Regions from separate parts of the Peribacillus sp. JNUCC41 genome, predicted to be linked through region 3. Evidence: riboswitches for the same ligand, from Rfam matches in the RefSeq annotation. Region 3 holds a riboswitch; each other region holds the start of a gene.
The links. Region 3 has a riboswitch for S-adenosylmethionine ahead of mtnK (S-methyl-5-thioribose kinase). Riboswitches for the same ligand answer to the same signal wherever they lie in the genome.
Positions count from the first base shown of each region.

Region 1: another riboswitch for S-adenosylmethionine. It lies ahead of JNUCC41_RS06340 (5-methyltetrahydropteroyltriglutamate--homocysteine S-methyltransferase); the one in region 3 lies ahead of mtnK (S-methyl-5-thioribose kinase).
Region 2: another riboswitch for S-adenosylmethionine. It lies ahead of JNUCC41_RS20120 (Na+/H+ antiporter NhaC family protein); the one in region 3 lies ahead of mtnK (S-methyl-5-thioribose kinase).

Region 1 is NZ_CP062163.1:1,264,511-1,269,774, forward strand. Features, by position in the region: gene glpK (glycerol kinase GlpK) at 1-402, opposite strand, end outside; gene JNUCC41_RS06325 (MIP/aquaporin family protein) at 424-1,248, opposite strand; gene JNUCC41_RS06330 (glycerol-3-phosphate responsive antiterminator) at 1,473-2,015, opposite strand; gene JNUCC41_RS06335 (hypothetical protein) at 2,180-2,608, opposite strand; SAM riboswitch class I at 2,775-2,876, shown strand; gene JNUCC41_RS06340 (5-methyltetrahydropteroyltriglutamate--homocysteine S-methyltransferase) at 2,959-4,062, shown strand; gene JNUCC41_RS06345 (hypothetical protein) at 4,210-4,734, opposite strand; gene JNUCC41_RS06350 (CaiB/BaiF CoA transferase family protein) at 4,979-5,264, opposite strand, start outside.
Region 2 is NZ_CP062163.1:4,140,359-4,145,622, reverse strand. Features, by position in the region: gene JNUCC41_RS20135 (LysR family transcriptional regulator) at 1-292, opposite strand, end outside; gene JNUCC41_RS20130 (chromate transporter) at 552-1,175, shown strand; gene JNUCC41_RS20125 (chromate transporter) at 1,223-1,768, shown strand; gene JNUCC41_RS20120 (Na+/H+ antiporter NhaC family protein) at 1,996-3,306, opposite strand; SAM riboswitch class I at 3,496-3,603, opposite strand; gene JNUCC41_RS20115 (SOS response-associated peptidase) at 3,864-4,535, opposite strand; gene JNUCC41_RS20110 (hypothetical protein) at 4,596-4,751, opposite strand; gene hutG (formimidoylglutamase) at 5,043-5,264, opposite strand, start outside.
Region 3 is NZ_CP062163.1:4,950,111-4,955,374, reverse strand. Features, by position in the region: gene JNUCC41_RS23900 (LCP family protein) at 1-888, shown strand; gene mtnA (S-methyl-5-thioribose-1-phosphate isomerase) at 1,047-2,093, opposite strand; gene mtnK (S-methyl-5-thioribose kinase) at 2,108-3,310, opposite strand; SAM riboswitch class I at 3,391-3,544, opposite strand; gene JNUCC41_RS23885 (carbon-nitrogen family hydrolase) at 3,616-4,398, opposite strand; gene JNUCC41_RS23880 (pyridoxal phosphate-dependent aminotransferase) at 4,498-5,264, shown strand, end outside.

The sequences.
Region 1 (5,264 bases), 1.8 Mb from region 3:
ATAAGCATCTATCAACAATCCCGTTTTATCCCGGAATAGATCATTAAGTCCCTTTTCCTTCAAATCATCACAGATTTCACTTGTTTGCCTGGACTGCCATACAATCGCATTATAGACAGGGGTACCTGTTTCCTTATCCCAAACGACTGCCGTTTCACGCTGATTGGTGATGCCGATCCCGGCAATTTGCTCAGGCTTTACACCGGATTCAGATAGTACACCGGCAATGACTGCCAGGATCGATCCCCAAATCTCATTGGCGTTATGCTCGACCCAGCCTGGTTTAGGGAAATGCTGTGTGAATTCCTTTTGGGAGGAATGGACGATTTCCCCCTTTTCGTTAAATAAAATCGCCCGCGAACTCGTTGTTCCTTGATCTAATGATAAAATGTATTTTTCCATTGTGTATGCCCCTCCTTTTAATTAACTGGCAATATTTCTGCTTTCCATTTCATGTGACTGTTTTTTACCAAATGCATAGGCTAATATCAATAGTACCAGGCTTGCACCCAAAACAGACCAAAATCCTGCTGTTATTTCTCCCATAAAGAACGCTTTATAACAAACGGCACCAAGTGAACCCCCAATAATCGGGCCAACGACCGGAATCCATGAATAGCCCCAATTCGAATTGCCCTTGCCCGGTATCGGCAGCAAAAAGTGAGCGATGCGCGGCCCCAGATCGCGGGCCGGGTTAATTGCGTATCCTGTTGTTCCCCCAAGTGACATCCCGATCACGACAATCAATAACCCGACTGCGAATGGGTTTAGACCCTCTGTAAAATGATTGGCACCTATAAATAATAAACCAAGAATAAGGATGAAAGTTCCAATCATCTCACTTAATAGATTTGAAAATGTGTGGGGGATTGCAGGTGATGTCGCGAACACACCAAGCTTCGCTCCTGGATCATCCGTAGCTTTCCAGTGTGGCAAATAGTGCAGGAATACTAGAGTTGCTCCAAGGATTGCGCCAATCATTTGGGCAACGATGTAACCGGGCACATCACTCCAAGGAAATTCCCCAATAATGGCAAACCCCACTGTGACTGCCGGGTTTAAGTGCGCCCCGCTTATGGAGCCCACTGCAAAAACACCCATGGTAACAGCCAATCCCCACGCAATCGTGATAACGATCCAGCCGGCATCTTTTGCATAGGATCCCTTTAAGGATGAACCAGCCCCAATGCCTGCTCCGAATAAAACTAATATCATCGTACCTAACACTTCTCCCCAAAATGGAGTCATGAATAAACCCCTCCCCTGATAAATTTTTAAACCATGCCAACAAATAAAGGAGATCCACAGCAGAACTATCTTCATAAAATAAATTATGAATAGATCTGTTGTGAATCTCCTAGTCTCCGTCACATATATTAACTTGTACAGTAAAATATACTAGGTTATGAAAACGCTGTCAATATTTTGTAAAGAATTAATCTATTTTTCTGTGTTTTTTTTAATTTCCCCTATTAAACGATATCCCATAATTCAGTTTTGGAAGTGGTAATTGATGACGCTCCAGCATCAAGGGCGTTCAGGACTTCATCCGAAGTACGTATGAGGCCGCCTGCAAAAATCGGTGTCTGCAACCGTTCCTTCACTTCTTTTATCATCCATGGCATGGCGCCCGGCAATACTTCGATATAATCCGGCTTGGTTTTCTGCACCAGCTTATAACTTTTCTCAAGTGCATGTGAATCTATTAAAAAGATTCGTTGGATGGCAATGACCCCCTTTTGCTTCGCCTTCAATATAACGTTTGATTTAGTCGAAATCAGCCCATATGGATTATATTCCTGACAAATGAATTCTGTCGCGTACTCATCACTTCTTATGCCATGGATCAAATCGACATGGTATATCATTTTCTTATTATGCTGCTTTGCCATCATACTTACGTTTTTCAATTGTGATATATGCAAATCAAGAAACACACCTATTTCATAGGAACTTTCTAAAAATCTTTCGAAATCCTTCATGCTTGCTGAAGCAGGCAAAATCTTCTGATCCATCATTATCCTCCTCATTCCCAGAAAAACTCAAAACTTCAAGTCATTTAGTATATTTTAAAGAGCTTGATTTATCAAACACATTTTTTCATGACCCATATCACCATAACACTATCATACCTGGCACTCCCTTTATAGTTTTCGGCTAAGGATGTATGTAAACTCGATCATAAAGTAAGTTTCATTTTCAATGCACCTTCGACGAGTTCATACGATTTAATTGTGCCAACGGGAATTTTCCTCACGATTTTCCAGGCGTTAACATTCATTTTGATCGTTCTTTTTTCAAATTCAAAAAATGGCGGTCTGTTAAATATCCTTTGGTTGATGAATTTCCTGTCAATTGGTTCCATTTCCACTAATTCAAATAAAATCGTTCTTTTTTCCACAGATACCGGTTTTAATGTAATCCGGAAAGCTACGTTTTTCTTAAACATCATTTTTTTCACTTCCGTCGTTCCGGAAAGCACGATATGTTTTGGCGTAATTTCGATATTAATATCCTGACCATCTGATTTACTTCTTATGATTTTCTCTATCATGGCTTCAGTTAAAGTTATCGTTATGCCATTTTTGAATGGACTGAATGTATTCATCCTTGCATTCCCCTCCTGCCGCTCATATGAATCTTCGGTTATAGCATATGCCGGGTTCCCTGATGTAGTAACACAGAACAATAATCGGTATATTCAAAATCTTCCACCTTCAACCCTTGACCTTTATAAAAACTACCTGTATAGTCATAATTAATTTAATAGACAACTCTTATCCAGAGAGGTGGAGGGACTGGCCCTTTGATACCTCAGCAACAGACTGATCATGTACTGTGCTAATTCCAGAAGTGTAAAAACTTGAAGATAAGAAGAGTATATAGCTTGGTTGCCAACACCTCTTCTTATTTTTAAGAAGAGGTGTTTTATTTTTAAAAGGAAAGAAGGAATGCAACATGTCCATCACATTAACGAAAGCACCATTCAGGGCCGATCACGTCGGAAGTTTATTAAGACCAGAACGTTTACATATTGCCAGAAAGCAATTTAAGGAAGGTACCATTTCAGCAGAGCGGCTTCGTGAAGTTGAAACCGAAGAAATCAATCGGATTGTCGAAAAACAAATTGAAGTTGGATTGGAGGCCGTGACGGACGGTGAGTTCAGACGAACATGGTGGCACTTTGACTTCCTCGAACATTTAAATGGAATCGAGGGATATGTGACTGAAAAAGGGCTCACGTTCGATGGTGTGGAAACAGAAAGATATAACGTTCGCAATACCGGGAAGGTTTCATTCAATCCTGAACATCCTTTCATTGGTGACTTCATTGAATTGAACAAAATCGTGAACGGACGCGCAGTTGCCAAGCAAACCATTCCCAGTCCGAATCAATTATTTGCTGTAGGCATTCATAATGAAGACATCTACCCTGATATTGAAGACTATGCAAATGATATCATTAAAGCATATCAGCATGCTTTGAAAGCCTTTTATGATGCAGGTGTGCGTTATCTTCAATTGGATGATGTATATATTGCCAGACTTTCAGCTCCGGATTTCCAGTTCAAAGATGGAAAATATACGAGGGAACAGTTAATCGATCTTGCACTTCGCGTAATTAATGGCGCATTGGAAGGCAAACCAGAAGACCTTGTCGTCACTACACACCTATGTCGTGGGAACTACCAGTCGACTTGGGCGTTTGAAGGAAGCTATGCCCGTATCGCCCCAACTTTATTGGCAAAAGAAACAGTGGATGGATTTTTCTTGGAATATGATGATCAACGCTCAGGGGATTTCAAACCATTAGAATACATTCAAAATGGCGGTGCACGGGTCGTACTGGGTGTCGTTACTTCAAAAAATGGAGAAATCGAAGACAAGGAAGCTGTTAAGGCACGCATTGAAGAAGCCTCGCACTTCGTTCCTCTCGAACAATTATGCTTAAGTCCGCAATGCGGGTTCGCCTCCACCCATCACGGCAACAAGCTGACCGAAGAACAACAATGGGAAAAGCTGAAGTTCGTCGTTGATGTAGCAAAAGAAGTTTGGAAATGATTTTTTTGCGGAGACTTTAATCCGTTCGAACAACCTAATCGGCATCAATATAAGCGTGCCGATTAGGTTTATAATAAAAGCGTAAAAGACATCCATCCCTAAATCCGAGAGCAAACAAAAAAGAACGGCCACCAGCACGTCCCTTTTTTACTTGCAGCTTTCATCATCATCCATTTTCTTCACAAATATATCATCCGTCACCCTATCTTCCAGCTTGTTCCTCAAGGCCAATTCCGCGGCCTTCCCATCACTAGGCGACCCGTCCGAGAAATACATCGGAAACAACGAGAAGAACATAACATAGAAAGAAAAATAGATGAATTGATACCAGATCACCGAGCTGTCCAGGATATCCTGATACACTAAGCTATAGATGATCAGCATGCTGACTAAATTAAAGATAGCCCCTCCTAAATAGATCAGCGTATTCGTCAATCGATTATCATGTTTCAGTCCCTTGAACTCGCAAGTCCCATTCCAAAAATAATATTTCCTCACCTCTATGTTCCGAAAGGCGAACAGTTTATTGCCACAACCGATCAAGATTTTCTTTTCTGATCCCCCAAAGATCGTGACAAAAAAAATATGCCCGCTCAAATGTATCAGCGTAACGATCGGCATGATCAAAAAAAAGGAAAATAGAAATTTAATGATATCAGAGAGACCAAACATGTTTATGCAACCCTCCTTACCTGAGCAATTTCTTATCAGATGCTACTCTGATACCCTGCCCACATTCGTTATAACTAGTAAATTTTCACAGTAGTGATATATCGCTTACCACAAGTGCTATTGTTCTCCTTCTGCTTAATCCGGGCTGTTTCCAGGTTTTTAGGCCTGACTCCAGCTTAATTCAAAGAAACAGGCTACCTCCTTCCGAAAAAACTCGGAAAAGTGATAGCCTTAACATCTTCATTTATCGATTGGGGGTGTGAAGAATTTCTTCGTTGTTTTGTCCTGGCCTCAAGCCTGCATGTTTATATTCAGGGGTGAAAACCGATGTTTTGATCGGGCATGCGATTTGCTTCTGGACATTTCCTTTTCCGTCCGGTACCTCGACGATCATTCCCCTCTCCATCAATTGGGGGTGTTCGGCCGCTTCAGTGAAGGTCAGAACTGGTTCTGCGCAGGCTTCGAAATCAGCGAATATTTCCTGCCATTCATGAAAATCCCGTTCAAGGAAAGCCAGTCGGACGGCCGTT
Region 2 (5,264 bases), 810 kb from region 3:
ATGCCCCTACTATGAGGTTTGCATTGTACTTGCCAGTCGATTGCTGAATCACTTCTTTTGAATGGTTGAAGTCATTTACAATAGCTTTTGCAAAAGGGTATAACAACTTACCTGCCTCTGTAACTCTCAGCCTTCCTTCCTCACGGTCGAATAACAAAGTGTTATAATAATTTTCCAGTTGATGGATTTGTCTTGTTACAGCGGGTTGAGATAGGAAACTTAACCTCGCTGCCTGGCTTATGCTTCCTTCATCCACCACTAAACAAAACATTTTTAGATTTTCTAATTTCAAGAAAACGACCTCCATGTTTTTAGATAGTTCATTAAAATGATAGCATCATAAAGGTAAATGGTGAAATGAAAAAAGAATGCTGCTTCCCTGAATAAGTGAGGCTATTAAATTATTGGCCGCATTCTTTATAAAACGGATAAATCTTCTGGGTATAACCTTTTGTTATACCCGATGATTTTGTTGCAATTTACCCATTCCTTTTTCTTTGATATGTTAGTAATAAGATTTAAACTTAGCGGCAAAGGAAGTGACTGATGTAATGAAAGGACAATGGAAAACTCTATTCCATTTATTTTGGACCTTTTTTAAAATAGCACCTGTCACATTCGGAGGCGGGTTTGCGATGATCCCTTTAATCGAAAAAGAAGTGGTCGAAAAGAGGAAATGGATGAATAGCGAAGAAGTTACGGATGTTTTTGCGTTATCTCAGTCCGTACCGGGAGCTGTCGCTATTAACTCCGCCACCTTTATCGGCCATCGAATTGCCGGAATGAGGGGGGCAATGGCAGCCATGATCGGTGTTTCATTGCCTACCTTTTTAATTGTCCTGCTCCTAGGCATTTTGTATTTTTTCATTCAGGATAATTCGAAGATAGAATCCGCATTCATATCAATCAGAGCTTCCATAGTAGCGATCATCGCCTATGCGGCTATCAAGATAGGAAAAACGGCTGTTGTAGACAAATCAACTTTCTGTATTTTATTAGCAGGAATTCCAGTCCTCTTCTTTCTTCACCCTGTGATAGTTATAGTGGCAGGAGCTGTAGTGGGTATTGTGACAATCTCCATCAAGAGAAAATTAGGATACGATGTCAAGTTGGACAGAAAAGATAAGACAAAAGAAGAAAATGATTTCGAACCTTACATGGGTGCTGGCATATAGGTAAATCAAAAAGGGTCTAACTAATTTTCAAGAAAGCGTGTGATAGAATGATGGAATTGTGGGAGTTGTTTAGCACCTTCTTTATTATCGGCTTTGTATCGTTCGGAGGCGGATACGCCATGATTCCCGTAATAGAATCGGAAGTCTCACAGCATGGATGGCTGACGACGCAACAATTTACCGATATAATCGCAATTTCCGGGATGTCCCCAGGACCTGTCACAGCCAATAGTGCCATTCTCGTTGGCTATTCTACTGCTGGATTAGCAGGAGCCATATCATCCGCTCTCGGAATCTTGCTACCTGCTATAATATTCGTGACCGTTATAGCCACCTTCTTCAGCAAATTGAATCATTATCCAGTTATTCAATCCATGTTTTATGGATTAAGACCCATTGTCACTAGTCTAATCCTCTTTGCAGCAATCAGTTTATCACTTTCCAATCATATGATAGCCCCTAACTTTTCATGGCATACGATAAGCTTATTACTCGTATTTGGATTATCGTTATTTGCCCTGATGAAATTACGCTGGCACCCAGCTTATGTAATTATACTTTCTGGTTTAGTTGGTGTTGTCCTCTATTCATGACAAATGCCGCACGCAAAACCATTATCAATATGGACCGGAATGAGCAGTTATTTTAGTTATGAATAAAATGGTATACCATAAATAAAAGAAATACCAAACAGATGAATTGAAAACTGCCTTGATTACTTTTTGAACACTGATACTGACATGAATGCGAAGATTTCACCCATACAGAAAACACCCTGTATCCAATGATTCAGGGTGTTTTTTTCATTTTTGTCCTCTTTTTAAGAAGTCCGTTTCTTCGTTTCATCCGAGTGAAACCGTGGATAACCAATCAAGATGGCCACGACTCCACAAAGTCCAATTAGTATCGGGTAATATGAATACGGCAAGATGCTTATCGGAGAGATTTTTGCTACCCCTGCTGCAACAAGCAGTTGTGCCCCATATGGTATCAACCCTTGGATACAACAGGCAAAAACGTCAAGTATGCTCGCCGATTTACGCGGATCAATCCCATACCTTTCAGCGATGTTTTTGGCAAGTGGCCCAGCAATGATAATCGAAATCGTATTATTTGCCGTGGAAAGGTTCGTCAAGCCAACAAGCCCGGCAATACTGAATTCCGCCCCTTTTTTTGATTTGCTATTTCGGGTCACGAGCTGGAGTAGATAATCAATGCCACCATTATGTTTGATTACAGCAACCATACCTGCAATTAAAATGGCAAGGAAGGATATTTCATACATTCCCGCCATTCCTTCACCAACTTTTTGAATGACACCCAACGGTTGATAACTTCCATCAGCCAAGCCGATGATTCCGGCAAAGACGATTCCGCTGGAAAGCACCAGGAACACATTGACTCCTGCCAATGCAGTGATCAATACGCAAAGGTATGGAAGAATCTTCACCCAATTATAAGAATTTTGGATGATGTCGGCTTGTTCACCCATCGTTAATATTCCTAGGATAGCACATGTGATGATGGCTGCAGGTAAAACGATGAAAAAATTCACTTTAAACTTATCCTTCATTTTCGTTCCCTGTGTTCGAACTGCAGCGATTGTCGTATCTGAAATGAAGGATAGGTTATCCCCAAACATCGCACCACCAATAACGGCCGCCATTGAAAGGGCAAGCGAAATATCGGTTTGCTCGCTAATTCCGACCCCGATAGGTGCTAGGGCTACAATCGTTCCCATGCTCGTCCCCATAGATAGAGAAATAAAACAAGCGATAATGAATATCCCTACCATCAAAAGATTTTGCGGAAAAACGGCTAAGGCAAGATTCACCGTTGATTCAACCGCCCCCATGCCATTCGCAACTTCGGAAAAAGCGCCGGCTAAAAGGAAAATGATAACCATTAACATAATATTGGCGTCCCCTGCACCTTTACAGAAAATATCAACTTTTTGATTGAAACTTTCTTTCCGATTCATTGCCAATGCAGCTGCTGATGCAATAGAAATGGCTACAATCACCGGAAAAGAATAAAAATCTTTAGTGATGATTCCGGACCCTATAAATAAAATTAAAAATACGACAAATGGAATCAATGCCCATGGATTCCCTTTATTGTTTGCACTCATGATGTACACCTCTTTTTATTTTTCCCATGACATGTGTCATAGCCTTTATCCTTTTAACAGTTTTCGCAAATAACACCAACTTGAACTTGATTCTCCAGTCATGGAGCTATAGCTAAAAAACTGCCGGCATAAAAAAGACCCCTTCTATTTAACAACAAGAAGAGGTCTTTTAATTTATAAAAAACACCCTCCTTATCTTTCAGGCGAAAATCAGCCTGCTGGATTTGGCACAGCACTCCCATTAAGTCCGCTGCCGAGACATCTTCGGGCCAGTCCCTCCGTCTCTCTTGATAAGAAGATCAAATTTATATAATTTATCAAATATTACGATGCCTGCCAGAAAAGCACCAGGCTGGAAAGTTGCCGAAACCAATCTGAGTTTTTGAAAGAGACATCGAAGTCGTTTTGAAAAGCAAATATAAGAGTACAGCATTTTGTCTATTTTCGCAAGGTTTAGTTTTAAAGTATTTCCATGCACTTCTTAATGATTAATTAGGAATCTTGACATATGCAGTTAATCGGGACGGAATTAACATAAAAAGAGGTCTAATGACCTCTCAGCAAATTTGTTGTATTAGGTTAGGTGAATTTTTTTTAGTCGAGTTCACATCAGTCGATACCTCAAAAGCTTCCATTTGTTCCGAATCGAATGAATTTAAATACTGCTGCAGATATGCAGGATCATTAATGGATGGATTCAACCAATCTTTTTCATCTTCTGGTTTAAGGATGACAGGCATACGATCATGAATGCTGGTCATCAGCTCATTAGGAACGGTTGTTATAACGGAGCACGAGTAGATGCTGAGGCCTTCAGGAGATTTCCAGGATTCCCATATACCGGCCATTCCAAATGGAGCATGATTCTTCAGTTTTATTCGCATCGGTATTTTTCTTTCTGGTGTCTTCTTCCATTCATAAAATGAGTCAGCGATTATCAAGCATCTCTTCTTCTTATACGCATTCTTGAAGCTTGTTTTCTCTGCAATGGTTTCCGCTCTGGCATTGATCATTTTATAGCCCACTTTTTCGTCTTTTGCCCAGAAAGGAATGAGTCCCCACCGAAGATATCCAAGTCGATTCCTTGCCCCGTCATTAATGACGGATAGCACGGATTGGGAGGGAGCAATATTGTAGCTGAATTGGTATTCCTCATCAAATGATCCTTGAATATCAAACCGATCTTTTATTTCCTCAATATCAGTGAAAAGGGTGAAACGTCCACACATAATATCGCCTACCGTATTAAGATTTATTACAGTGTAACAAATGGAACAAACAGGCACAAATCAGCGTTCTAAAATCCTGATGTCGGTAAATGGCTGATTAAATAATTCGCTGGAAATCAAAAGGGTGCCAAGGACTTCTCTTTCATCTTCAGCTTTAATGATTTCCGACAAAATCAAGGTACTACCATTCCTTACCGTTACTTTATATTCATTCATGGAATCCCCCCTCATAAGGCTAGATGCTTGTTATTATAAACCAAAAGACCACAAGTATCAGTATTGAACTCTTGCAGATTCATGGGTTAATCTACTAATGAAGAGGCCGCATGTAGGTTCCTTTACACATTAAAGGGTTATTCGAACAAAGCCCGGGAGCATAAATCCTTGAATTGGCGGCATAAAAAAGACTGCCCATGAATGATTCATGGACAGTCAGGCGCTGTAAAAGGTTTTTCGCTTCAATACAGATAGTTGATTACGGAGATGGCATTTTAGTAAGACCATTCATTATTTAAAATGAAGTAAAACCTCATTTATTAAATGTGCTGCCAATGTAACGGTTTTATTATTTTCATCCAACGAAGGATTCACTTCCGCGATATCAAAGGAGAGAATCTTTTCATTCGATACGATATGCCTGATAATGGCACGGACCAATTTAGGATTCAGTCCAAAAGGCGATGGAGCACTTACCCCAGGTGCGTAGGCTGAATCAATAACGTCTGTACA
Region 3 (5,264 bases):
ATGAAAGAAAAGGTATTCTTCATATATCTATTGATCTTGATTCTGGCAGGCTGCACTTATGCCCCTTTACCCAAACAAAATGGAAATGCAGGTACGGAAAAAAAACTTACCAAAGAAGACGACCAGGAAAGCGTGAAAACATTTCTGTTAATCGGTGTTGATACAAGGGGAGAGCAAAAATCCCGATCAGATGCGCTTATATTGGCAAAATACTTTCCTGAGCAGGAGAAACTGAAGCTGGCTTCCATCATGCGTGATAGTTATGTGAAAATGCCCGGGAATAAATCAGGATATAACAAAATAAATGCAGCTTATTATTATGGTGGAAGGGAACTGCTTAAGAAAACCATACAGGAGAATTTCGATATCAAGGTTGATCATGTAGCGGTAATCGACTTCCAGGGATTTGTGAAAATGGTCGATTTACTTGCCCCTGAGGGGGTAGCGGTGAATATAGATCAGGAAATCATTGATGATATGAGCATTCAAGCAAGTGTTGGCAAAAATGTTTTACATGGTGAGGAAATATTGAAATATGTCCGTTTTAGGCATGACGAAGAAAGTGACTTTGGAAGGGTGGAGCGTCAACAAGAAGTCATGGTTCAATTAAAAACAGCGTTCGTAAATCAAATCTCATCCTTCGAAGGGATGGCAGCCCTTCCTAGTATCATCGAACAAGGACTCTCGTACCTGGATACAGATATTGGTCTGAAAACATTAATGGAAATGGGTCCAAAAGTCGTCTTCCATACACCGGACACCGTCGAAACCTTAAGGGTTCCAGTGGAAGGAAGCTTTAAAGATGAAATATATCCCAAATCCGGAGCGGTTTTGCAAATAGATTTCACTAAAAATAAAAAGGCACTTCGGGAGTTCTTTTCAAAATAATAAGAACTATTATGGAAACAACCTTATAGTAAGTGAAAATGTTCGAATTCACTTGAATTATTGTATTATAGATCTCGTAAGAATAATCATAATCATCTATAAAAAACGAGAGGGATAAAAATCCTTCTCGTTTTTTATCACCAATAAAGGAACCTGGATCAATTAACAAAATGCGGAATGTTTTTAATGAAATCCTGTGTTATGATACCGTTTTCGGTAATGATGCTCGTAATAAGATGATTTGGTGTAACGTCAAAGGCTGGATTGAAAGTCTTCACGTTTTCCGGAGCGATCCTTACACCTTGAATGGAGGTGATTTCCGCTTCATTCCGTTCTTCGATCGGGATGGATGTGCCTGATTTGATGGAAAGGTCGAATGTGCTTGATGGTGCGGCCACATAAAAGGGGATGCCAAAGTGCTTGGCTAATATGGCCAATCCCAATGTCCCGATTTTATTGGCTGTATCTCCATTAGCCGCAATCCTGTCGGCCCCGACGATAATTCCATTTATTCGTTTCTGGTGAATTGTATGTGCAGCCATATTATCTGAAATTAAGGTGACATCAACCCCCGCTTGCATCAATTCCCAAGCCGTCAAACGCGCACCTTGCAGGACAGGCCTGGTTTCACATGCATATACTTTTAACGGAAAGTCCCTTTCTTTAGCCAGGTGGAAAGGAGCCAAGGCTGTGCCATACCGAGCTGTGGCAATTCCCCCAGCATTGCAATGGGTTAGTATGGAATCTCCTCTAGTGAATAAGGTTAAACCATGTTCCCCGATTTTCCTGCACATTTCTTCATCTTCAGCAAAGATGGCTTTAGCCTCCGATACAAGTGCTTCCTTTGCAGCTGAAATGCTTTGCGCAGCATGCAAGGTGTTCTCCATCCTCCTTAACGCCCAAAAAAGGTTTACTGCAGTTGGCCTTGAAGAGGCGAGTTTTTCAATATGCCTCGTTACATTTCTCTTGAAATCCCCTAATTCAGCGGTTGTTTCCTGTTTGGCACCAAGTGCAACACCAAATGCTGCCGTCAGTCCAATTGCTGGCGCACCGCGAACTTTTAATGTCAAAATGCTGTCATATACATCATTAACTGAATGAAGTTCAATAAATTCAGTTATGGAAGGTAGGGCTTGTTGATTTAATAATGTAATATGGGTATCATCCCAGTGTACCGAATAGGGTAAGGGTGCTAGTGTAGTCATTTGCAGGGCTCCTTTTAAATGGTTGAATAAGATGGAAGTGTACGTTGCTTCAACGCTTCAATGACAGCTTGAACATCTAATTCATCCCGTTTTTTAATTAAAAATGCACCAATTTCCAACGTTGCCGTTTTGGCAGCAATCCTTATCTCTTTATTTTCAATGACGTTTAAATCGGCAACATGGGAAAGGCCGATGGTTCGCCGAATCAGTTCACATCCGGCAAAACCGAAGGCATCTTTTTTGAATTTTGTCAGTAAGTAAGGCAGATAACCTTTCACATGGCGGAATGGGCTTTTATTTTGACCTTCCCATAAGTCGGTATAAGTTTCTTCAAAGGCATTCCAAAATTCATGAAGGTGTGTGAAAATCTCTTCCTTTCCAGCGCCATTGCGTGTGACTGCCTGGAAGAGAAGGTTGGCGGTGTATTGACCAAGGTCAAAACCAACAGGTCCATAAAAAGCGAATTCCGGATCAATAACCTTTGTTTCAGTTTCACTTGCAAATATACTTCCAGTATGTAAATCTCCATGAAGCAAGGCTTCCTGCTCGGTTTCAAAGCTTTGTTTCAGCTTAGCGACCTCAAGTATCACTTCTTGATCATTCCAGATATTTTTGGCGGCATCAGTCAATTCCACTTCGAAGTCTCCTGGGAGTTCCTCAAAAAATGGATCCGTAAAAATAAAGACCTCAGTGATTTTGCAGAGTTCTGGATTCGTGAAATGTCGGGCCACTTCCTTTTTCGCAGATGGTTCTAGATGATAATCGGATGTATAAAATGCCGTCTTCGCAACAAACTCACCAATATGCTGTGAAAGCAATGGATATGAATCGCCATCGATCAATCCTGTTCTAACGATTTTCAAGTGAGATAAATCCTCCATGACCGTGATGGCAAGCTGTTCATCCGAATAATAGACTTGCGGTACGAATTCAGGGCAATAACTTCTGAAATGAATCAGCGCATTCGCTTCAATGGCAGCCCTTTTCAATGTCAGCGGCCAGCTTTCACCAAGTACCTTGGCATAAGGGACCGCTTGTTTGATGATTATTCCTTTATTTGTGTGTGTGTCTGTAACATGAAAAACATAATTTAAGTTTCCATCGCCGATTTCTTTACACTTTAAACTTGCATCCGCATTGACCAACCTAAGTTTTTTTACAAGGCTTATAGCTGTTTCGTTTGTCAATCTCTTAAAATTTGAATGGTTTTGAGTCATTCTTTTTCCCTCCAGATTCAAAATAAGAATAAAAAAGCCTCTTTCATATATAGAAAGAGGCAGAAGTTTTGGCTTCGGACCTCTTATCTTCCAGAAAATGAATTCTGGTGGAATTAGCACCGTGCTCTGTGGATTTTATAATCCGGCGGTGAATCCGCCCCATTTCACAATGGTATTACAGTCGGTTGCTGGGCTTCATAGGGCCTTTATCCCTCAGCCTGCTCTTGATAAGAGTGAATGTTTTCTGAAATTTTAATCTTCGGGAAAATAATAACAACCTTTTGAATAGTTTGTCAATGGGTAAATTAATAAAAATCAGGGCGGCGATCTTCGAATACAGGTATTTTGTTTCGGGCATCCGTAACTTTATTGAAATCCAAGGTGCCTGTCAAGAGTTCGTTTCCTTCTCCGGCTTCACTAATGAGATTCCCCCATGGATCAATAATCAAGGAATGACCAGCAAATGTATTATTGACATCCGAACCTGAACGATTAACGGCTACAACATAGGCTTGGTTCTCGATGGCACGGCTAATCAATAAGGCTCTCCAGTGATCGAGTCTCGGCTTTGGCCATTCCGCCGTTACGAATAGAACTTCGGCACCTTGAACGGTATGGGCACGCTGCCATTCAGGGAAACGGATGTCATAACAAATGAATCCAGCACATATTTTTTCATCAAGAGTAAATAAACCATCTTTTTCTCCTGGCTGCAGGAAATGATGTTCATCCATTAACTGAAATAAGTGAAGTTTATCATATTCTTTAATGAGATTCCCATGTTTATCAATAATGATCATCGTGTTATAGATTCCCTTGCTTGTCTTTTTCGCGATGGAACCGCCTATGATGTGAATTTGGTGTTTTTGTGCCTGTGTTTTTAAAAATTCAATCGTTTTTTCTGCCTCGTGATCAGCAATCTCATTTAACCTGGTCAAGTCGTATCCTGTTGTCCAAAGCTCCGGTAAAATGACGATATCGGGTTCTGACCGTGCTGCTTTTTCCAACCATTGTTCTGCAACCTGAAAATTGATATCCGGTTGACCAAAAGCTATATCCATTTGAATACAAGCTATTTTCCATTTCATCGATTAAAACCTCCACATGTAAAAAATGCTTTACAAGACTATGATAAACATATATCATTTGTGACTAGAATTTCAAGAAATTTCAGAGAAGGTGTATAAATGGTGCAATTCGAAAAATCCGGTCAGCTTCAGGACCTGCCCAAGCAGTTTTTTGCTTCACTAGTCGCAAAAGTCAATGCAATCACGGAGCAAGGATATGATGTCATTAATTTAGGCCAGGGAAACCCTGATCAGCCGACGCCAGAACATATCGTGAAAAGTTTGCAGTCGGCCGCAGAAAAAACGATTAATCATAAATATTCGCCATTCCGGGGACATCAATATTTAAAAGATGCTGCCGCCGTCTTTTATGAACGAGAATACGGTGTCAAGCTGGATCCGAATAGTGAAGTGGCGATTCTCTTCGGGGGGAAGGCAGGTCTTGTAGAACTGCCGCAGTGTTTATTGAATCCAGGTGATACGATCCTTGTTCCAGATCCCGGCTATCCCGATTATCTTTCCGGAGTTGTTTTAGCCCGGGCAAAGACCGAACTCATGCCTCTGACAGAAGAAAATGATTTTCTTCCGAAATATGATGACATACATAAAGAAGTACTTGATAAAGCCAAAATGATGTTCTTGAACTATCCGAATAATCCCACAGGTGCTTCTGCAACTGATAGTTTCTTTGATGAAACCGTCTCCCTCGCAAAAGAGCATTCCATTTGTGTGGTCCACGATTTCGCTTATGGCGCGATCGGATTCGACGGGAAAAAACCGATAAGCTTTCTCCAATCTGAGGGAGCGAAGGATGTTGGAATAGAAATATACACACTATCGAAAACTTACAATATGGCAGGATGGAGAGTCGGCTTCGCAGTGGGGAA